Regions from separate parts of the Rhizobium sp. UFLA01-1127 genome, predicted to be linked through region 1. Evidence: predicted binding sites of a transcription regulator. Region 1 holds the regulator's gene; each other region holds the start of a gene.
What was found. The regulator PhoB, encoded in region 1, activates phosphate uptake and scavenging genes when phosphate is short. The targets are predictions, from matches to a motif close to TGTCATNNANCTGTCAT.

Region 1 (7,640 bases):
ATGCCAGACCTTATCGGCCTGTGCCTTCAGCTCCGCGACGAGATGGGGATGCGCATGGCCGAGAGAATTGACGGCAACGCCGGCTGCGAAATCGAGGTAGCGTTCGCCATTTTCGGTAACCAGCCAGACGCCCTCGCCTCGCTCAAACCGCAGCGGAGCGCGCAGATAGGTGTCATAAAGCGGCGTGGTCTCGGCCATGGCCATATCTCCTGATCACAACTTTAAGGACCGATCGCTTCCATTTGATGAAACAGGCCCGAAAAAATCAAAAATGCCGCCTTGCGGCGGCTCGGGCACTATTGATGTTTTGCACCGCGATGTCAACAAAACTGGCGTTTAGCAGGTGCGAGAAAGCGCTTGCGGGCAAAAGAGATGGGTTCGGCGGCGGCTATTGCAGAAATGCCACGCCGGGACAGCAAGTTGGGGAAAACCTCGAAATCGATTCCTCAAGATTCCCGCGACTCTTGTCACGGAGTCAGCCTCACACTAGGTTAAAAAGCAATTGCTAGACTGCATGCGGCGGAACTAGTCACCACAATTTTAGAGCGTTTCGCGCCTCGTTTCCATGCGAGGCAATGGTGAGGGATTCTGCCATCGGAAACGCGACAGCGGAGACAGGGCATGAATTGGACAGACGAACGCGTCGAGAAGCTGAAAAAGCTATGGTCCGAAGGGTTGAGCGCCAGCCAGATCGCTGCGCAGCTTGGCGGAGTGAGCCGTAATGCCGTTATCGGCAAGGTACACCGCCTCAACCTTCCCGGCCGAGCGAAGGCAGGCGGCACGACAACCGCGGCGCGCACGCCGAAGCGCAGCGCCACAGCTCCTCGCGCCACGAGCTACGGATCGCGCGTTGCCACCCGCACCGTAATCACCCGCCAGCAGGGTGCAACCATGCTGAAGGAAGAGATCGAGGTTGATTCCGTCAACGAAATCCAATATCGCCCGGCTGCAAACGTCGTCGTTCCGATCTCCCGCCGGCTTGGCTTGACGGAGCTGACGGAACGCACCTGCAAGTGGCCAGTCGGCGATCCGCTGAAGGACGATTTCCACTTCTGCGGCAATGACAGCCCGGATTCGTCGCCTTACTGCACCTATCACCAGCGCATGGCATACCAGCCGGTGCATGATCGCCGCCGAAACAACGGTTAAGCGTCACATTGTGCAGCAGATTTAAAGCGCTACAGCGACCTTTGCGCGCCACATATGGTGCGCGGCGCTGCAAATGAGAAACGGGCCACTCGAGGCCCGTTTTTCTATTTCCGCCGCTATGTAGTGATGCCCGAGCGGCCTTGCCGCTCAGGCTTCCATGGAATAGCCCGCGCCGCGAACGGTGCGGATGACATCCTGCATATTGGAGAAATTGAGCGCCTTGCGCAGGCGGCCGACATGAACGTCGACAGTGCGTTCGTCGACGTAGATATCGTGGCCCCAGACACCGTCGAGCAACTGTGAGCGCGAGAAGACGCGGCCCGGCGAGGACATCAGGAATTCCAGCAGGCGGAATTCCGTCGGCCCCAGCCGCACTTCGCGGCTCTTGCGGTGGACACGGTGAGTTTCGCGGTCCAGCTCGATATCGCCGCAACGCAACACCGTGGAGAGAACCTCCGGGCGGGCACGGCGCAGCATCGCCTTGACGCGAGCCATCAGCTCCGGCGTCGAGAACGGCTTGACGACGTAGTCGTCCGCGCCGGTGGAAAGGCCACGCACGCGCTCGCTTTCCTCGCCGCGGGCGGTCAGCATGATGATCGGCAGGCGCTCGGTCTCCGGCCGCATGCGCAGCCGGCGGCAGAGCTCGATACCGGACACGCCGGGGAGCATCCAGTCGAGGATCAGGAGATCGGGGATGCGCTCCTGGAGACGCAGCTCGGCCTCATCGCCTCTGAGGATCGTATCTACCTCGAAGCCTTCAGCCTCGAGATTGTAGCGCAGCAGAACGCTGAGCGCTTCCTCGTCTTCTACAACAGCAACTCTCGGAACCATGCGCCTATGGTCTCCTTTCTTCGCTTCCAAATTATTCCGTCACCGCGCCGACGGTGTTGGCGGTATCATCCTTCGGGCGCTCGCCTTCCGGCTGAGCACCAGTCGCCATGTAATAGATCGTCTCGGCGATGTTGGTGGCATGGTCGCCGATGCGCTCGATGTTCTTGGCGCAGAAGAGAAGATGCGTGCAGGTGGTGATGTTGCGCGGATCTTCCATCATGTAGGTCAGCATCTCGCGGAAGAGCGAGGTATACATGGCGTCGATTTCCTCGTCGCGTTCGCGGATCGACACGGCCTTGTCCGGCGAGCGGGTGGCGTAAACGTCCAGAACTTCCTTGAGCTGGCTCAATGCCAGTTCGGAGAGATGCTCGATGCCGCGGGCAAGACGGCGGGGGACGCCGGTGCCCTGTACGGCAATGACGCGCTTTGCAGTGTTCTTGCCGAGATCGCCGACGCGCTCCAGATCGGAGGCGATGCGGATCGAGCCCATGATTTCGCGAAGGTCGGCGGCCATCGGCTGACGGCGGGCGATCGTGACGATCGCCTTGTCGCCGACTTCGCGCTCGGCATGGTCGAGAACCACATCGTCGGAGATGACCTTCTGGGCCAGGGCCGCGTCGCTGTTGACCAGGGCGCGTACGCTGTCGCTGACCATCTGCTCGGCCAGGCCGCCCATTTCCGCAATGCGGCGCGTCAGGAACTTCAGGTCTTCGTCGTAGGCTGAGAGAATGTGAGTGGAGACCATTTTTTCTATCCTCAAAGTGAACTGTGTGAAAGGAGCCGCGCGCCTGACATCATCAACCAAAACGGCCCATGATGTAATCCTGCGTGCGGAAATCGTCGGGATTGGTGAACATCTTATCGGTGTCGTTCTCCTCGACCAGATGGCCGAGGTGGAACATTGCGGTGCGTTGCGAGACGCGGGCTGCCTGCTGCATGGAGTGCGTCACGATGACGATGGTGAAATTCTCCCGCAGCTCGTGAATGAGATCCTCGACCTTGGCGGTCGCGATCGGATCGAGCGCCGAGCACGGCTCGTCCATCAGGATGACCTCCGGGCTGACCGCGACGGCGCGGGCTATGCACAGGCGCTGCTGCTGACCGCCGGACAGGCTCGTGCCGGCATCATGGAGCCGATCCTTGACCTCACCCCAGAGACCGGCCTTCTGCAGGCTGGTTTCGACGATATGCTCGAGATCGGCCTTGGAGCGATGCAGGCCATGGATGCGCGGGCCGTAGGCGACGTTCTCGTAGATCGACTTTGGAAACGGGTTGGGTTTCTGGAAGACCATGCCGACGCGGGCACGCAATTCCACGACATCGATGCTATTGTCGTAGACGTCCTGATCGTCGAGCGTGATCTTGCCGGTGACGCGGCATGTCTCGATCGTATCGTTCATGCGGTTGAGGCAGCGCAGGAAGGTGGACTTGCCGCAGCCGGACGGGCCGATGAGAGCCGTGACCGTATTGGCGCGTATCTTCAGATTGACGTCGAAGAGCGCGCGCTTGTCGCCATAGAAGACCGAAACATCCTGGCCGATCATCTTGTAGGGGATCGTCGTCATCTTCCTGGTCAATGCTCTTTCGCTTGCGGCTTCGGTCATCATGTTCATCTTACGACCCTCCCTTACCAGCGCCGTTCGAAGCGCCGGCGCAGCAGGATGGCGCCGATGTTCATCGCGACGAGGAAGAAGAGCAGCACGATGATGGCGCCGGACGTCCTTTCGACGAAGGCACGCTCGGCTTCGTTCGCCCACATGTAGATCTGCACGGGCAGCGCCGTCGAAGGATCGAGCGGCGATGCTGGATAATTGGCGACGAAGGCGACCATGCCGATCAAGAGCAGCGGCGCCGTCTCGCCGAGCGCATGGGCAAGCCCGAGGATCGTGCCCGTCAGAATGCCGGGCATCGCAAGCGGCAGGACGTGATGGAAAACCATCTGCATGCGCGAGGCGCCAAGGCCGAGCGCAGCACTACGGATCGACGGCGGCACTGCCCGCAGCGCCGAGCGCGTCGCGATGATGATCATCGGCAGCGTCATCAGGCTCAATACGAGACCGCCGACCAGCGAAGCCGAGCGCGGCAGGCCCATCGTGTTGATGAAGACCGAGAGGCCCAGGAGACCGTAGACGATCGAGGGCACGGCGGCGAGATTGTTGATGTTGACCTCGATCAGATCCGTCAGCCGGTTCTTCGGCGCGAACTCCTCCAGATAAATCGAGGCGGCGACGCCGATGGGCAAGGCGAGCACGAGCACGGTCAGCATCAGATAGAGCGAGCCGATCAGCGCGACACCGAGCCCCGCAGCTTCCGGCCGGCTCGAATTTCCGGACAGAAAGAAGCCGCTGTTGAAGGCCTTATATAACGCGCCGCTATCGCTGAGCCGTTTCATCCACGCGACCTGGCGGTCGGATACCTTACGGTCCTTCTCACTGACGGTCAGATCGATCTGTCCCTTGCTGGCGGAATCGATGTTGGCGCTGGCCAGGAAGGTGACGTTCTCCGTCGTTCCGATGATCGACGGATTGGCGGCGACCCGGTCGCGAAGCACGATCCTGGCGCCGTCCGATACCATGGCGATCGCTTCACGAACGAGCGCGTGATTGGCGGGATCAATGCCGAGCGCCTTCACCAGCCCTTCTCGCACCAGCACCTGATAATTGGCTGCTATCAGGACCTTCGGATCGCTGCCGCGCCTGCCCGCCGGGTCGATCGTCTTCTCCGCGAATTCGATCGGCAGGGTGATCGACGTCTGCACGAAGGCTGTATAGCCGTTGCCGACCACGGTCGAGACCAGGATAACAAGGAACACAAGACCGAAGATGACGGCTGTGAAGCCGTAGGCGCGAAAGCGGCGCTCGGCGGCATAGCGCCGTCTGATGCCGATATCGCGGCGCATAAACGCACCCGGCGTGAGCCCGCGAGGCATATTCGGCGCTGAGGAGGATACGACGTCGCTCATTCGTATTGCTCCCTGTATCGGCGGACGATGTAGAGCGCATAGACGTTGAGGCACAGGGTCAGGCAGAACAGCGTGATGCCGAGCGCGAAGGCGACGAGTGTCTGCGGCGAGGTGAACTCAAGATCCCCGGTCAGCTGGTTGACGATCTTCACCGTGACGGTGGTCATCGGCTCGAAGGGATCGAGCTGCATGCGCGCCGCTACGCCTGCGGCCAGCACAACGATCATGGTTTCGCCGACGGCCCTCGACGCGGTCATCAGCAGCGCGCCGACGATGCCCGGAAGGGCAGCCGGCAGCAGCACGCGCTTGACCGTCTCGGACCGCGTGGCGCCAAGGCCGAGCGAGCCGTCGCGAAGCGAGCGCGGCACGGCCGTGATGATGTCGTCCGATAGCGAAGAGACGTAAGGAATGAGCATCACTCCCATGACGAAGCCGGCCGTCAAAACGCTCTGCGCCTCGATGAAGCTTCTATAGCTTCCGGTCATCAAGCCATGGATCTCGGCGGAGATATCTCTCAGAAACGGTCCGACGGTCACGAGGGCGAAAAAGCCGTAGACGATCGTGGGAATGCCGGCCAGAACCTCCAGCATCGGCTTGGCGACGGAGCGAACGCGTGCGGAAGCATATTCGGCCATGTAGATCGCCGCGAACAGGCCGATGGGGACGGCGAAGAGCATGGCCACGAGGCCGATATAGATCGTTCCCGCCAGCAGCGGAATCAGGCCGAAGGTGCCCGAGGTCTGTGACCCCGCGCCGGCAAAGCGCGGATCCCAGACGGTTCCGAAGAAGAATTCGTCGGCAGGCACCATGCTGAAGAAGCGCGCCGCTTCCGAAAGCATCGAAACGACGATCCCCACCGTCGTCAACACGGCGATGGAGGAGGCGATGATCAATGCGCCGAGAATGATCTGTTCGACACGGTTGCGGGCACGAAAACGCGGTGCGATGGCACGAAGGCCGCAGACCGCGCAGAGCAGCGAAACGACGATCGCCGCCGCCGACATCACCATCCGGCCGATTTCACGCATGCTGTTATACTTGTTGGCGGCGTCGATCATGTAGCCCGTGGGGCGAACGGCGAGGGGAACGCCTTTTTGCGCCAGCAGCAGTTGAAGATCGGCCTTGCCGCCATCGACATCGGCAAGCTCCCGGCCATCCAGCATGCGCATGCCATGGGCGATGCTGCGCACCATGCCGTAGCTGAGATTGAGTTCGGCCGGTGGCAGAGCCTGAACCTCTTCAGGAAAGGATTTGGTCACCAGGCGATCGATGACGATGGGGCTGGCGATCAGCCAGACACAGACGAGCGTCAAAGCCGGAAGCACCGCCCATATGGCGGCATAGGCGCCGTGGTAGCCGAGCCGGGAATGCATGGCCGAGGACCTGCCGCCCGACAGCGCAGCCGCCCTCACCCGCCCCAGCACGAAAGCAAAGGCGCCGATGACCGACAGGCAAAGCAGCAGCAGCGATACACTCATTCCCATTCCCCGGCGAACGCCGGCGCGGCACCAAGCCGCGCCGGTGTCCAATCCTTACGCATTCACATGATCTTCCCGTCAGCAAAGTCCTTACGGATTTGGCTGCGCTCGGCATCCGGCGCCGGCACAAGGCCGTATTCCGCCAACGGGCTGTCCGGTCCGATCATCTGATCGCTGGTGAAGAAATCGACATATTCCTTGAGCCCGGGGACGACACCCAGATGGGCCTTCTTGACATAGAAGAACAGTGGCCGCGATACCGGATAGGTGCCATCCGCGATCGTCTGACCGGAGGGCACGATGCCGCTCACGGTGGCAACCTTCAGCTTGTCGGCATTGTTCTGAAAGAAATAGAGACCGAAAACACCGATGCCGTGTTTGTTGGCATTGATGCGGGCCAGCGTTTCGGGGTAATCGCCGTCGATATCGACAGCAGCGCCATCCTTGCGCACGGCAATGCATTTCTTGGCCTGCCGCTCGGCATCGGAGACAGCCGCCTTGATGACATCGGCCGCGCCGGAAGCCTTGCAGCCGGCGGCAAGTACCTTCTCTTCGAAGACTTCACGCGTGCCGTGCTTCTCGCCCGGAATATAGGCGGCGATTTCGAAATCCGGCAGCGACGGATTGATCTCGGACCATTTCTTGTAGGGGTTGGCGACCAGCTTGCCATCGACGACCACTTCGGCGGCAAGGGCCTTGTAGAGATCGGCCGGCTCGAACCTGATGTCCGGATTGCCCTTGTCGAAGGCGAAGACGATACCGTCATAACCGATCTTGATCTGCTGAATATCGGCAACGCCGGCGGCCTTGCAGGCTTCGATTTCACTGCTCTTGATCGGGCGCGATGAATTGGCGATGTCGATGGAATCCGTTCCCACGCCCTTGCAGAATTCCTTCAGGCCGGCGCCTGAGCCGCCCGATTCGACCACTGGGGTCTTGAAGTTGGCAAAGGTCTCGCCGAAAGACTCGGCAACGATCTTGGCATATGGAAATACCGTAGAGGAGCCGGCGATCTGAATTTGATCGCGAGCCGCCGCAGTGCCGGCAAAAGCAGCCGCCGCAACCAGCGCAAGAATGGACATTTTCAAAGCATTCATAACGAACCCCCTGATGAGCTTTGAAGAATGCTGAAGCGAACGCCACATCCGCCTTGTTTCAGCATGCCATTCTTACTGGCGAAAACACCGCCCTTTTATGTCAGGCGAGTGAAACAATTATGA
Region 2 (7,640 bases), on a different contig from region 1:
TCGCCAACAAGCTGACCGACAACCGCTACCGGCAGTTTGCTGCAGCCTTCAATTTCGGTGCCAAGTCCAAAAATCAATCCGCTCAGAGCGATGCTCAGAAAAGCGATACGATCGGGCTTTATGAGCAATCTTTCGCCAATGAAACGGCATTGGCGAAGAAGGAGAGCAAGTTCTATGATGCCGCGATCGACAAGGTCTCGAATGCCGACGATATCGTCAACAGCAGCAGGCTGAGCGATTATATCCTCCGGGCTCACGGGCTCAATCCGGACAATATATCGAAGACGTTCCTGAAATCGGTTCTGACCAGCGATGTCAGCGATCCGAACAGCTTCGTCAATACGGCGAGCAATTTCCGTTCGGCCGTGACGCAGACGACCTATAGGCTGATCGCATCCCAGTTCAATTTCAATGCCGACGGGACGCTTTCCGCGGCAACGGCGCAAACGGCCGGGCAGAAGGAGGCCATGATTTCGCGATATGACAGCATGGTTCCAAATCTGCTGACACCGGAGGCGGCCACCAGCAACGACGATTATTATCGCCAGGCAATCACGAAGGTGACGTCGCTCAACGATATCACCGGAGACAACAGGCTGTTCTCCTATGTAAAGGTGGCATTCGGGCTTGAAACAAAGCTCACCCCGGTCCAGTTCAATCTTGCCTTCACCAATCCCGGCTATGCTGCCTTGACAGGGATGGCGGATATGGTCTCCCATTTCAATTTCGCATCCGACGGAACATTGCCGGCCGGCCAACCCGCGCAGCCGGCTCAGGCCATCGACGATATTTCCACGAAGTATCTGACCCGGGCCAAGGACGCCAAACAGGCTCTGTTCGGCGATGCCGAGAAGCACTACAAGACCGCGGTCGGCAAGATAAAGACGATCGAGGATTTCTTTGCCGCCAACGACACAAAGAGCAAGAACCTTCCGACCGTGGAGGAGATGGCGCTTCGTGCCTTCGGGATCGAGAAGAACGAGGTTTCCAGGGATCAACTACGCAAGATTCTCGAAAGCGATCCCTATGACAGCAAGAGCTATGTCGGATCCTTAAAGGACGAGCGCTTCATCGAGCTTGCCAAAGCATTCAATTTCGACAGCAAGGGCCACCTCCACGAGCCCGTTACGGCGCTGTCGCAGACCTCGATCAACAGCTTCATCTCCGCCTACTCGAAGTCGAAGACCTTCGGCTTGACGGGTGACATGCGCAATAAGGCGGTCAAGGATGCGAAAGATGCGGCTACCGAATTCAGCAAGTCGATCGCCAAGGTCAAAACGGTCGACGAGCTCCTGGCAGACAAGAAGCTGACGGATTTCATTCTCGTTGCAAACAATATCGACCCGAAGACGATCGACAAGAACACCTTGAAGAAAGCCTTCACGGCCGATCCAGAGGATGCCAAGGGCTTTTTGAACACGACGGCAGGCGAGAAGTTCAAGGCGATGGTGAACGTCTTCAACTTCGATACCAAGGGAAATCTGACCACAGCCAAGATCGAAGCGGGTCAGAATAAAGGTGCGCGTCTTGCCACCAATGACCTCTATCTTCATCAGACCTTGGAAACGCAGCAGGGCGCTTCCAATGACGGTGTTCGCCTTGCGCTCTATTTTCAGCGGAAGGCGCCGCAGGTCAATTCCGTCTATGACATCATGTCGGATCCGGCACTCTACAACGTTATCAAGACGACCTATTCGCTGCCCGCATCCATGTCCAACATGGACGTGACCCGCCAGGCGAAGATGCTGGAAAAACTCTTTCCCATCAAGGATCTGCATGACGCCAGCAAGGTGAACCACCTGCTGAAGCGCTTTTCCGCCGTTTATGATGCGGCAAACGGCGCGGGCACGAGCTCGCCGGCATCGGCTATTCTGACCCGCGGCACCGGCATCGGCATGAGCGCCGATCTCATGCTGTCGATTGCCCAGCTCAAGTCGCGTTGACGCACCTCATATTCGCGGCGGCGCTTCGCGTCTTGCACGGATGCGAACCTTCTGAACGTTCGCAGCTGATTCATCCCGCTCTCGACCTGCTGGGTCGCATAGGCTTCAGGATGCGGCTTCAAGGGCGGCGGCGAGATCGGCGATCAGATCATCGGGATGCTCGATCCCGATCGACAGGCGGATTGTCGATTCCAGCACGCCGATACGGTGGCGCACATCCACGGGAACGCCGGAATGTGTGGTTGTTGCCGGATGAGAGGCCAGCGATTCCGTACCGCCGAGGCTGACGGCGAGCTTGAAGATCTGCAGCGCATTCAGGAACTTGAACGATGCCGGCTGGCCGCCCTTGATATCGAAGGAGAAGGTGGAGCCCGCGCCGCTGCACTGGGCGGCGAAGGTGCGGCCGGTCGCCGAAGAAGGGTCTGCATAGGACAGGTAATGGATCTGCTCGACCTTCGGATGATCCCGCAGGAAATCGGCCACGGCCCGGGCGTTGCTGTTTGCCCGCTCCATGCGAATCTGCAGCGTTTCCAGCGAACGGCCGAGCATCCAGCAGGAATGCGGATCGAGCTGGGTGCCGATCGCTCCGCGCAGCGCCTTCACCTGCTTGATGACGGTCTTGGAGCCGAGAGCCGCACCCGCGATCAGATCGGAATGGCCGCCGACATATTTGGTCAGCGAATAGAGTGAGATATCGGCCCCATGCTCGATCGGCCGCTGAAAGACCGGACCGAGCAGCGTGTTGTCGCAGGCGACGATCGGAGTGTGTCCCTGCTTCTTGCCGATTTCATCGGCAACGCGGCGGATCATGGCGATGTCGACCAGGCTGTTCGTCGGGTTGGCCGGCGTTTCCACGAGAATGATGGAGACTCGGCCTTTGGCCATGGCCTCGTCGGCGGCTGCCTCCACCGAGTCTTCATTGACCCCGTCGGCGAAGCCCACGGCCGAGACGCCGAGATTGAGGAATGTCTTGGCGACGAGCGTTTCCGTGCCGCCATAAAGCGGCTGGGAATGCAGGATCGCATCGCCCGGGCGGACGAAAGTGAGAAGGGTGGTCGCGATCGCCGACATGCCGGAGGAAAAAAGTGCACCACTTTCGGTTCGCTCATAGACGGCCAGGCGATCCTCGACGATTTCGCTATTGGGATGGTTGAAGCGCGAATAGACGAGGCCGACGCCTGTGCCTGTAGGTGGATCGGTGCGGCCGGATATGTAATTGAAGAAATCGCGCCCGTCTTCGGCCGATTTGAAGACGAAGGTGGAGGTCAGGAAAACAGGCGGCTTGACCGCGCCCTCGGAAAGTTCCGGGTCGTAGCCGTAATTCAGCATCTGGGTTTCGGGATGGAGGGGGTGGTTGCCGATATGCGTTTTCGACGGATGCGGCGCAGTCATGACGATCTCCTCAGCCGATGACACGAATTTCAGATTCGCATCATATCATCAGTTGCGGTGCCGCTCGCTATAGTCTTTGGCGGATGTCGGGCTCGCTGAGGCGAGCCCGTCTAGTCGATATCGTCAGTAGATTTCCGGCACGTACATTTCCGGCGGCACCGGTGTGCGATGATAGTCGGCGTTGCGCATGCGCTCCGGCAGGATGATTTCCGACTTCGGAACTGCCTCGTAAGGGATCTGCGTCAGCAGATGCGCGATGCAGTTGAGGCGTGCCCTCTTCTTGTCGACGGCATGGACGACCCACCACGGCGCTTCCGGAATATGGGTGCGCTCGAGCATCTCTTCCTTGGCCTTGGTATATTCCTCCCAGTGCACGCGGCTCTGCAGGTCCATCGGCGAAAGCTTCCACTGCTTCAGCGGGTCCTGAATGCGCATGTTGAAACGGAATTCCTGTTCCTCGTCGGTGATCGAGAACCAGTATTTGAGGAGAATGATGCCGGAGCGAACCAGCATGCGCTCGAAATCCGGCACCGAACGGAAGAACTCTTCCAGCTCCTCCGGCGAGCAGAAGCCCATGACGCGCTCGACGCCGGCGCGGTTATACCAGCTGCGGTCGAACAGCACCATTTCGCCTGCCGTCGGCAGATGGGCGGCGTAGCGCTGAAAATACCACTGGTGCTTCTCGCGCTCGGTCGGTGCCGGCAGCGCGACGACGCGGCAGATGCGCGGATTGAGACGCTGGGTGACGCGCTTGATGGCGCCGCCCTTGCCGGCGGAATCGCGGCCTTCGAACAGCACGACGACCTTGAGCTTCTTGTACTGCACCCAGTCCTGCAGGCGTACGAGTTCATGCTGAAGACGGAAGAGTTCGCGGAAATAGACCCTGCGGTCGAGCGTCGCTTCGCCTTCGCTGATCAGACCTTCGGCAACCAGCTCGTCTAGACGGTCCTCTTCAAGCTGCATCTCCAGCTCTTCGTCGAAGCTGTCGACGATCTCATCCTTGATGCGGCTGAGCGGGTCCTGGTTTTCTTCGGTCATTATGCGCCTCCTGCTCTGTTCTCATGTTGATGCTGCCGCGGTGTGGCCGCAGAAAGCCGGCGCGCCGCTCAAGCATGTGCCGGCTATGGCTTTGGTATTATTCGGCGGTCCAGCCGCCATCGACGGAAAGCGTCGTGCCGGTAATCTGCTTGGCGGCGTCGCCGCACAGGAAGACGGCGATGGCTGCGACTTCATCGACGGTCACGAATTCCTTCGTCGGCTGGGCGGCCAGCAGCACATCGTGCTTGACTTGCTCTTCCGTCATATTGCGGGCCTTCATGGTCTCGGGGATCTGCTTTTCGACAAGCGGCGTCCAGACGTAGCCGGGCGCGATGGAATTGACGGTCACGCCATCGCGGGCAGCTTCGAGAGCGATGGTCTTGGTAAGACCGGTAATGCCGTGCTTGGCCGAGACATAGGCCGACTTGAACGGCGAAGCGACCAGTGCGTGCGCCGAGGACGTGTTGATGATCCGGCCCCATTTGCGGGCCTTCATGCCGGGGATCGCGGCTTTGATGGCGTAGAAGGCAGCAAGCAGGTTGATGCGGATGATCGCCTCCCATTTGTCATCGGGGAATTCCTCGATCGGCGCCACGAACTGGATGCCGGCATTGTTGACGAGAATATCGAGGCTGCCGAAGGCTTCCTCGGCTTCACGCACCATGGCCGTAACTTCCTCGCCATTCATCATGTTGGCGCCGGAATAGCGGCACTTCACGCCGAAATCGGCCTCGATGGCGGCACGCTCCTTTTCGATCGCATCTGCATCGCCGAGGCCGTTGATCGTGACGTTCGCGCCTTCGGCGGCAAAGGCGCGAGCAATCGCAAGCCCGATACCGCTCGTCGAACCGGTGACCAGCGCATTCTTCGAAGTCAACGAACCCATGATGCAACTCCCGCAATCTCTGTGACGTGGTTGAGCAAATGGAAAATGCCCAAGATGGGCGCACACTGCCAGCCTCGTATGTCGCTTTGATAACAGTGCGGTGTCGCCTTTCGCCGCAACCCTTCTGCACCTGACACTTCACTGTCATGCAACCGTGCAAGTTTTCGCTCCGATGCCCGGCGATTTCCTCCAACGACGGAATATACGATGAAGGTCGAAGACATTCTCAAGCATGCATATGCGATGCCGCTGACCAGTCCTTCCTATCCTCCGGGACCCTATCGGTTCTTCGATCGCGAATATATCATCATTACCTACCGCACGACGCGCGAAGCCCTTGAGGCGGTCGTGCCGGCCCCGCTCGAAATCGACGAGCCGCTGGTGAAATACGAATTCATCCGCATGCCCGATTCCACCGGCTTCGGCGATTATACCGAGACCGGACAGGTCATCCCGGTTACCTATCGCGGACAAAAGGGCGGCTATGTCCACTCCATGTATCTCGACGACGATGCGCCGATCACCGGCGGCCGCGAGATTTGGGGCTTTCCGAAGAAACTTGCCAATCCGAAGATCGTCAACGAGGGCGAGGTCATCGTCGGCACGCTGCATTACGGCAGCGTCCTCTGCGCCACGGGCACTATGGGATACAAGCACAGGCCGGTCGACCAGGGACCTCTTCTGGCCGCTCTTTCGGAGCCCAATTTCCTGATCAAGATCATACCGCATGTCGATGCCACCCCGCGTATTTGCGAGCTGGTGCGCTATTACCTGACCGATATCACCATCAAGGAAGCCTGGACCTCGCCTGCGGCCCTTGATCTTCGTCCGCATGTCATGGCCGATGTCGCGCGGCTGCCCGTTCTCGAAGTGGTTTCCGCCGTTCATTTCACTGCCGATCTGACGCTCGGCCTCGGCGAAGTCGTTCACGATTATCTTGCCGAGCGCAGATAACCGAAACCTTATTTCATTTCATGCTGGAGACGGATCGTGCTCGAACGAAACACCAAGGCCGCGGCCCCGACTATCCCTGAAATTGCCGCTCAATATGATCGTGTCGCCCTGGTATTCCAGGGCGGCGGTGCGCTCGGCGCCTATCAGGCCGGTGTCTACGAGGCGCTTGCCGAAGCGGGATGTGAGCCGACCTGGCTTTCGGGCGTCTCGATCGGCGCGGTCAATGCCGCCATCATCGCCGGCAACGAGCCCGGACGGCGGCTGCAGCGCCTCGAGCAATTCTGGCAGATCATTTCCGGCCGCAAGATCTGGGCCTTTACACCGGAAGGCGACGTCTTCCGCGATATCCGCAACCGTACCAGCTCCTGGATGACCATGACGATGGGCCAGCCCGGCTTTTTCAAGCCGCGCTTTCCCAATCCCTGGTTCGAGCTGCCGGGTGCCGAAGGGGCGACCAGCTTCTACGATTCCTCGGAGCTGAAGAAGACGCTGGAGATGCTGATCGATTTCGACGTGCTGAATGACGGCAAAAAGCGTTTCAGCGTCGGCGCCGTCAACGTCCGTACCGGCAACTTCGTCTATTTCGACACCGACAATATCCGCATCGGCCCCGAGCATATCATGGCAAGCGGTGCGTTGCCGCCTGCCTTGCCGTCCATCCGTATTGAAGGCGAATATTATTGGGACGGCGGCATCGTCTCCAACACGCCGCTGCAATATCTGCTCGATCAGGAAGAGGACCGCAGCTCGCTGGTGTTTCAAGTGGATCTCTTCAGCGCGCGCGGCGTCCTGCCGCGCAGCATGCCGGATGTGCTGTCGCGCCACAAGGACATCATGTATTCGAGCCGCACGCGGCAGAACACCGACAATTTCAAGCGTATCCACGGGCTGAAGATGAAGCTTCTGAGCGCGCTGAAGCGTGTTCCGAAGGATCAGCTGACGCCGGAAGAGGAAGAGCTGATCGCCGACTATTCCGATGCCGGCGTCGTCAACATCGTCCATCTGATCTATCAGCACAAGAACTACGAAGGCCACGCCAAGGACTACGAGTTTTCCGGCACCTCGATGCGCGAGCATTGGGACATGGGGTTGGAGGATACCAAGCGAACGCTGCGCCACTCCGAATGGCTGCTGCCGCCCTTCAGCGATGAAGCAGTGGCCATCCACGATCTCCACCGAGAAGATCCGGTCTGAACCTGGATGGCATCAGCTCTGCTTGAGTCGGTGCCGATGGGCTGCCTGCTTGGCGCGATTGCCGCACATCGCCATGCTGCACCAACGTCTGCGGCGGCCGCGCGTGTGGTCAATGAAAAGCAAGGTACATCCGTGGCCTTCGCAGGCCTTCACATCGGAGAAGTCCTCCGTGCAGACAAAGCGCCCCAGCGCTTCGCCGATGGGCAATAGCAGTGCTTCCGGCGAGCGCCATT
Region 3 (7,640 bases), on a different contig from region 1:
GTTGGCGAAACTGCCCATAAGCCGGTCTGCATGGCTGCGGTTATGGTGAGGTTCGCTGTTCCAATTCGGCCGGTTTGACGATGCTGGGTGGGATCGAAATGCCGGCAGCGCGACCTTGATTATTCGGTAGTATCGCTGCATTTTTCTAGCTATTGGTGTTTTATTCTTGGTTTTTTCGGCTTGTGCTTCTGGTTCTTTGGTTGAAATTGCCGCCTATCGGCACAACTGTTACGTAACATATATTGAGATAATCTAAAATTTTCATTTAGTATTACAATTAGATTTGCACAATACTTGATATTATTAATAAATTTGTCAGGCCGTTGTGCTGCAATAGTGTTGCAGCGCCATTGGCGGTGAGCAGGACGCTCTTGATCTGCGATGCTCCCACTCCCCCCGAAGCAGGCAGTCGCCGGTTTGGTCGAATTTAGCGGCCCGTCAGCGGTTGTCAGCTCTTTGCGAAGAGCAATCCACGCCATGTCATTTCTTCAGAACGCCAGAATCAGAACCAAGGTGCTTTCCATCATAATTCCGATCTGCTTGATCGGGATTGCAGGTGTCCTGGTCGTATCGAGCCAGTACAAAAACACCGCTGCCACCTATTCGAATTTCATTGCGAAAGACGAGACGGCGGCGTTGGAGATGTCCAGAGCCAGCCAGCGCCTGACCGCGATGAGCTACAACGCCTATCAGATGCTGGTCTACAGCACGAAGGACCCGCAAATGGCGACCTTCTCGAAGCAATATGAGGAAAACAAGAAAGTTCTCTTCGAACGCTTTGCATCGATCAGGCAGTTGGTTCCGGCTGAAGCAGTGGCAATCGACAGACTGACGGCAAAAGCTAACGACATTATTGTTCTTACAGACCCTGCCGTGAAAGCCGGATCGGTGGATGACAACGATACCGCCACCAAGCTGTTGAAGCAGGCCGATCCGCTGATCAGCGATGAAGTTGTGGCTGTTCGCGGCTGGCTCGATGCGCTGAACAAGCGTATCGGCGCCCAGAGCGACATGCTGGACGAGCATGCGAGCAGCACGATCATGGACGCCTTGATCATGCTTGGCGTTCTTTTTGCCGCTGCGATCGTGATGGCCCTTGTTGTCTCCGCGCGTGGGATTACCACTCCCATCGAGCGCCTGCGGGCTCGCATGGTATCGCTGGCAGGAGGAAATACCGACGAGGCCGTTGCCGGCATCGCGCGCAAGGACGAAGTCGGTCAGATGGCGGCGGCCGTCTCCGTCTTCCGCGACAGTGCGATCGAACGCGTGCGCCTCGAGCGGGAGGCCGACGCCAATCGCAGCCTCTCCGAAAAGGAAAGGCTTGAACGCGAAGCGCAGAAAGCCAAGGATGCGGCCGACACGCAATTTGCAGTCGATGGTCTGGCAAGCGGTCTGGCCGAGCTTTCGAACGGCAACCTGGTCTATCGCATCGAACAGCCCTTTGTCGCCCATCTCGATCGGCTGAGGGCGGATTTCAACGCCTCGATGGCCAGGCTCGAAGAGGCGTTGCGCTCGGTTGGCCAGGGCGGTCAGGCCATTGCCGCCGGCGCCAACCAGATCCGTTCTGCCGCCGATGATCTCTCAAAGCGCACCGAGCAGCAGGCGGCCTCGATCGAGGAGACGGCGGCCGCACTTGAGGAGATCACCACGACCGTCAAGGATTCCACCCGGCGGGCGGAAGAAGCAAGCTCGCTGGTGGGACGTGCCCGCATCGGCGCGGAGAAATCTGGCGAGGTCATGCAGGAGGCGGTTGCTGCGATGGAGGCGATCTCGAAATCATCGGGCGAAATTTCCAACATTATCGGCGTTATCGATGACATAGCCTTCCAGACGAACCTGCTTGCACTCAATGCCGGGGTGGAAGCAGCCCGTGCGGGAGAGGCCGGCAAGGGCTTTGCCGTCGTCGCACAGGAAGTGCGGGAATTGGCCCAGCGATCCGCGACGGCCGCCAAGGAGATCAAGGCACTGATTTCGACGTCGGGCCAGCAGGTGGCAAGCGGCGTCAATCTCGTCACGAAAACCGGGCAGTCGCTGCAGCAGATCGTCACAGAGGTGGAGGAGATCGACCGCAACGTGCGGGCGATCGTCGAGGCGGCCCGCGAACAGGCGACCGGCCTGCAGGAAATCAACACGGCCGTCAACAGCATCGATCAGGGAACGCAGCAGAATGCGGCCATGGTCGAGGAATCGACCGCCGCCAGCTACAGCCTTGCCAAGGAAGTAACGGCGCTGAACGACCTTCTCGGACAGTTCAACCTGCAAAACGGCCGCAGCCCTGCGCGACCGGCTGCGATAACGGAACGGTCGAGCCCCGCCGCATCGCCGGCGCGCTCGCTCCGGGCAAAAATTGCCGGCGCCTTCGGCGGCTCGGGCAGTGCCGCGGCGGCTGCATCCTGGGAAGAGTTTTGATCGCCCGGAGCCCGGCCAGCCACTGAAGGATCGGCAGGTCTCGAAATAAAGGATCGCTGTCACCTTGGCTGCGATCCTGTCGTTTCTATCAGGCAGAGAGGAAACAGCTCAGCCGTTCATTTGAAAAGCTGGATGCCCCAGTAGCCAAGCGCCGAAATTGCCGCGGCGGCAGGCAGCGTAATGACCCAGGCGATCACGATATTGCCGGCAATGCCCCAGCGCACTGCCGAGACCCTGCGGGCCGCGCCGACGCCGATGATGGCTCCCGTGATCGTGTGCGTTGTGGAAACCGGTATGCCGAGCCAGGTGGCGGCAAAGAGCGTCAAGGCGCCGCCCGTCTCCGCGCAGAAACCCTGCGTCGGGTTGAGGCGCGTAATTTTCGAGCCCATCGTGTGCACGATACGCCATCCGCCGAGCAAGGTGCCCAGCGCCATGGCCGCCTGGCACGACAGAACTACCCACAAGGGAACGTGGAACGTGCCGCCGCCATAGCCTTGAGAGTAAAGAAGTATGGCGATAATCCCCATGGTCTTCTGCGCATCGTTGCCGCCGTGCCCGAGAGAATAGAGCGAGGCCGAGAAGAACTGCATGATGCGGAAGGTGCTATCGACGGCGAACGGCGTTTGCCGGACGAAAAGCCATGTGACGGCAAGCACCAGAAAAAGGGCGAGCAAGAACCCGGCCAGCGGCGACATCACGATCGCGCCCGCCGTCTTGAGGACGCCAAGCCAGACGATCGAGCTGACACCGACCTTGGCAAGGCCGGCGCCGATCAGCCCGCCGACGAGCGCATGCGACGAACTCGACGGGATGCCGAAGATCCAGGTAACGATGTTCCAGACGATTGCCCCCATCAACGCCGAGAAAATGACGGATGCATCGACGATCTTCGGATCGATGATGCCGGTTCCGAGCGTCTCCGCAACGTGCAATCCGAAAAACAGGAAGGCGATGAAATTGAAAAAGGCCGCCCAGAGAACCGCATATTGCGGCCTGAGAACACGGGTCGAGACGATGGTCGCGATGGAGTTCGCGGCATCATGGAGCCCGTTCAGAAAGTCGAAGAACAGAGCCGTGACGATGATTGCCACCAGCAGCGGAAAGGCAAGCGAGGCCTCCATCAGACACTCTCGATCACGATACCGTTGATCTCATTGGCGACGTCTTCGAAACGATCGACCACCTTTTCCAGTTCGCCGTATATCTCGCTGCCGATGATATACGCCATGGCGTTGGAGGCGCCGTGATTGCGGAAGAGATCCTTCAAGCCGGCGTCGTGCAGCTCGTCGGCATGGCCTTCGACCTTGACGATCTCTTCGGTGATATTGGCAAGCCGGGCGGCATTGGCTCCCATGCGATCCAACAGCGGCACCGCCTCGGCGACAAGATACGCCGCCTTGACGATCACTTCGCCCATCTGCTGCATGCGCGGATCGAAGCTCTTCTGTTCGAACAGACGTATGGTCTTGACCGTCTTGTGCATCATGTCAATGGCATCATCCATCGACATGATCAGATCCTTGATATCGCCGCGATCGAAGGGAGTGATGAAGCTCTTTCGAACCGCGATCAGCACGTCGCGCGTGATATCGTCGGCCTGATTTTCGAGCTCGATGATCCGGCGGCACTTTCCCTCGATATCCCTGCCGGAAAGCAGCTCGTTCAGCGCCTCGGCAGCGCCGACGATCGTGCGCGAGTGCTGCGCGAAAAGATCAAAGAAACGATCCTCGCGCGGCATGAGTTTGCGAAACCAGCCCAGCATCAAAGCTCCATGCGTCCATTGTCACGAAATTGTCATAATTGACAGGACGCAGCTTGGGAAGGCTGGGAACAATGATGTTTTCAGGATAGCTTATGTTTTTTGTGGACGCAGCGTCGGCCACCGCCAAACGCATGCGCCGGTTCTCCACGGGCGAACGACGATCAAATGAACACTTACTCGCGCAGAAGCGGCAGCAGTTGGTCGCCTTGTCGCCTGATTTCCGAAAGATAGGGCGTGTCCGAAAGGACGAAATGCGTGATGCCGAGATCGCGGTATTTGCGAAGCGAGCGGGCGACGTCCTCGGCCGAGCCGACCAGCCAGGTGGTGCCGGCGCCGCCACCACCGAATTTGCCGGGCGCGGTATAGAGATTGTCATCGAGCACGTCGCCACGCGCAGCGAGACCGAACAGCCGCTTCTGGCCTACTGCAATCGATTGCCGGTGATCGTTCCAGCCGACGCCCTTATTCTCAGCCATCTCCGCAACTTTCGCCTCGGCATCGGTCCAAGCCTGCTCCGTCGTGCCGCGCACCAGCGTCGTTATGCGCAGCCCGAATTCCAGCGGCGGCAGATCGCGATCAAGATCTCTGCTGAGTGCCTTGAGCCGGCTGATCCGCTCGGCGATGTCGGCAAGCGGCTCCCCCAGAAAAGCTGCACATCGGCTTCTGTGGCGGAAACACGCTCTGCCGCGTCCGAAGCGCCGCCGAAATAAAGCTTGGGATGCAGACGTTTGCCGCGAGGCTCGATGCGCGGCGCAGCCGTGGAGTCGCTGACGCGAAAATGCTCTCCCTCATAGGTGACGTTCTCTTCGGTCCAGAGCTTGCGGGTGAGCCGCATGAATTCCTTGGTGCGGTCATAGCGGTGTGCTTGATCCCCCTCGCTATCGCCATAGGCGGCAAGATTGTCCTTGCCGGAAACGATGTTGATGCGCGCGCGGCCGCCGCTCAAGCGATCCAACGTGGCGGCGGCAGAAGCAAAATGTGCCGGCCGCCAATAGCCGGGGCGGATTGCAATGAGCGGTTCGAAGGTGGCGGTGCGTGCGGTAAGTGCCGCCGCGAGGGTGAAGGTGTCGGGGCGGCCCCAGCCCGTGCCGATCAATGCGCCTTTCCATCCGTGATCTTCGAGTGCCTTAGCATGGCTCGTCAGGGTCTCCAGGCTGTTGTGATTTTCGACTGCGGAATCGCCGCGATGGCCCGGTTTGACGTCATTGGGGATGTACCAAAGATATTCGCAATTGCTGCTCATGCCTGCGCTCGCAAATCTTTCCGGATCGAATGACGGATTTCGTGGTGAAAACGCTGTAAGCGATCTCCGCTCCCCGCCTCGGCAGCTAAAGCTTGCCCTTCCAGGGAACGAGGATGGTTTCGAGGATGCGGATGGCGGCCGAAAAGGCGAAGGCGCAGACCGCGATGATGCCGATGCCGACGAAGACGACATCGGTGGCAAGGAACTGCGATGCCGACATGATCATGAAGCCGATGCCGCGTGTCGAGGCGATGAGTTCGGCTGCCACCAGCGTTCCCCAGCCGACGCCGAATGCGATCCGGATGCCGGTCAGGATTTCCGGCAGCGCCGAGGCCAGGACGACGCTGAAGAAAAGCTGTAGCAGGTTCGCCCCCAGCGAACGCGCGGCATTGACCCGCTCCAGCGGCAGCGAGCGGACGCCAGCCTGAGCGGACAGGCAGATCGGCGCGAACATGGCGAGCACGAGGAGTGTGATCTTCGAGGTCTCGCCGATGCCAAGCCATATGATCATCAGCGGCAGATAGGAAAGGGGCGGCAGCGGCCAATAGAATTCGATCGGCGTATCCAAGATACCCTTTGCCCAGCGGTTGAGACCCATCAGCAGCCCGACGGGAATGCCGATGCCGATCGCGACGGCTGCGGCGACGACAATGCGAAACAGGCTCGCCAATATGTGCTCCGAAAGCGAGGCGCCGGCATAGCCGTCGCGGTAAACGACGCCGATCTGCGTCAAGACCTCGTCCGGGCGAGGCAGGAAGAGGTGCGACACCAGGCCGAACTTGGCGACAAGCCACCACAAGATCAGAGAGGCGACTGCGGTGGCGATGCTGATGGCGATCGTGGGTTTTTCGCCGGCACCGAAAGCGGGAATGCGGACCAGTGTCGGTTGCGCTTCCTCTTGTGGGGCGGCGATCGGGCGCGTTTCGATCATGTCGCTCATGCCGCGCTCCTGATGCTATCGGCGCTATGGAGGATGGCGCGGATTTCTTGCCGGAGGCTGCTGAACTCGGGAGATGAGAGGATCGCTCTCGTATCGCCGCCGGCGGCAAAGCGATGCACGAAATCAAGTTCGAAACGCGCAACGACACGTCCCGGCCTCGGCGACATAACCAGAACCTCCGTTCCGAGGAAAAGCGCCTCCTCGATCGAATGGGTGATAAAGAAGATGCGCTTGTTGGTCCTGGTCCAGATCGAAACCAGCAGCTCCTGCATCTGTTCGCGCGTCAGGCTGTCGAGTGCGCCGAATGGCTCGTCCATCAGCAATATGTCCGGGTCGGTGGCGAGCGCCCGGGCAATGCCGACGCTGGCGCATGCCGCCCGACAATTCATAAGGTTGGGCATTGGCAAAATCGGTGAGACCCACGAGCCGCAAAAGCTCGGATGCGCGCTCCCGGCGCTCCCGCTTGCCCAGTCCCGCAAACTGCAGGCCAAGCGCCACATTGTCGATGACGGATTTCCATGGCAGCAGCGCATCCTTCTGGAAGACGACACCGCGATCGGCTCCGGGGCCGGATACCGGCCTGCCGTCGAGCGTGATCCTTCCCTTTGAAAGCGGCAGGAAACCGGCGATCGCATTGAGCAAGGTGGATTTGCCGCAGCCGGACGCGCCGAGCGCCACGACGATGCCGCGCTCGGGAATATCGAAGGAAACGCGGTCGAGCGCGTGAACGGTTCTGCCGTCACGCGCCGCAAAGAAAACGCTGGCATGGTCGACTTGAAGCATGAGGCCCTCGAGAAATGCGACACCGACGCGACGAACGCGCCGGTGTCAGGGAGGATCAGTTGCTGGCGCTGATAACAGCGTCAGCCGTGACGAATGCGCTGTAATTCGGCAGGACTTCGGAGACTTTTCCCTGGCTCTTCAGAAATGCCGCGGTGTCCTTCAGGATCTTGGCGGCGCCGGATTGGTCCCCACCGCCGAGCCACGCCGCCGACGCCTGCACATCGGGCGTCAGCAGCGTCAGATTCTTGAGCGCCGCGGCCTGCTGGTCCGCCGTGCCGCCGAGGAGTTTTGCGAGCGCCTTTGCATTGTCGCTCTGCGGCCCCCAGGCGGCTTTGTCGGCTGCGAAAGAGGCATAATATCTGTTGATCACCGAGGCATAGGCCTTCAGGAATTGCGGATTGTCTGCCGCGAATTTCGAGGTTGCTACCCAGGCGGAAAACGTCGGAGCGCCCTTGTCTGCGACGTCCTTGGATGTCACCAGCACTTTACCGTTCTTCTTCAGT

Region 2: the regulator PhoB is predicted to act here: its motif matches at 5,391-5,407, upstream of Q4Q11_RS08590 (acetoacetate decarboxylase).
Region 3: the regulator PhoB is predicted to act here: its motif matches at 4,191-4,207, upstream of Q4Q11_RS01590 (DUF47 family protein).

Annotation. Positions count from the first base shown of each region.
Region 1 covers NZ_JAUQTZ010000055.1:3,847-11,486, forward strand. The annotation lists gene Q4Q11_RS15655 (aspartate aminotransferase family protein) at 1-198, opposite strand, end outside; gene Q4Q11_RS15660 (GcrA family cell cycle regulator) at 622-1,149, shown strand; gene phoB (phosphate regulon transcriptional regulator PhoB) at 1,297-1,980, opposite strand; gene phoU (phosphate signaling complex protein PhoU) at 2,012-2,725, opposite strand; gene pstB (phosphate ABC transporter ATP-binding protein PstB) at 2,778-3,593, opposite strand; gene pstA (phosphate ABC transporter permease PstA) at 3,608-4,909, opposite strand; gene pstC (phosphate ABC transporter permease subunit PstC) at 4,939-6,420, opposite strand; gene Q4Q11_RS15690 (substrate-binding domain-containing protein) at 6,483-7,517, opposite strand.
Region 2 covers NZ_JAUQTZ010000024.1:46,104-53,743, forward strand. The annotation lists gene Q4Q11_RS08570 (DUF1217 domain-containing protein) at 1-1,943, shown strand, start outside; gene Q4Q11_RS08575 (cystathionine gamma-synthase family protein) at 2,049-3,335, opposite strand; gene ppk2 (polyphosphate kinase 2) at 3,459-4,373, opposite strand; gene Q4Q11_RS08585 (3-hydroxybutyrate dehydrogenase) at 4,471-5,259, opposite strand; gene Q4Q11_RS08590 (acetoacetate decarboxylase) at 5,467-6,213, shown strand; gene Q4Q11_RS08595 (patatin-like phospholipase family protein) at 6,250-7,407, shown strand; gene Q4Q11_RS08600 (CGNR zinc finger domain-containing protein) at 7,420-7,640, opposite strand, start outside.
Region 3 covers NZ_JAUQTZ010000003.1:69,269-76,908, reverse strand. The annotation lists gene Q4Q11_RS01600 (methyl-accepting chemotaxis protein) at 478-2,409, shown strand; gene Q4Q11_RS01595 (inorganic phosphate transporter) at 2,526-3,530, opposite strand; gene Q4Q11_RS01590 (DUF47 family protein) at 3,530-4,171, opposite strand; partial or broken gene Q4Q11_RS01585 (LLM class flavin-dependent oxidoreductase) at 4,345-5,414, opposite strand; gene Q4Q11_RS01580 (ABC transporter permease subunit) at 5,500-6,354, opposite strand; partial or broken gene Q4Q11_RS01575 (taurine ABC transporter ATP-binding protein) at 6,351-7,137, opposite strand; gene tauA (taurine ABC transporter substrate-binding protein) at 7,193-7,640, opposite strand, start outside.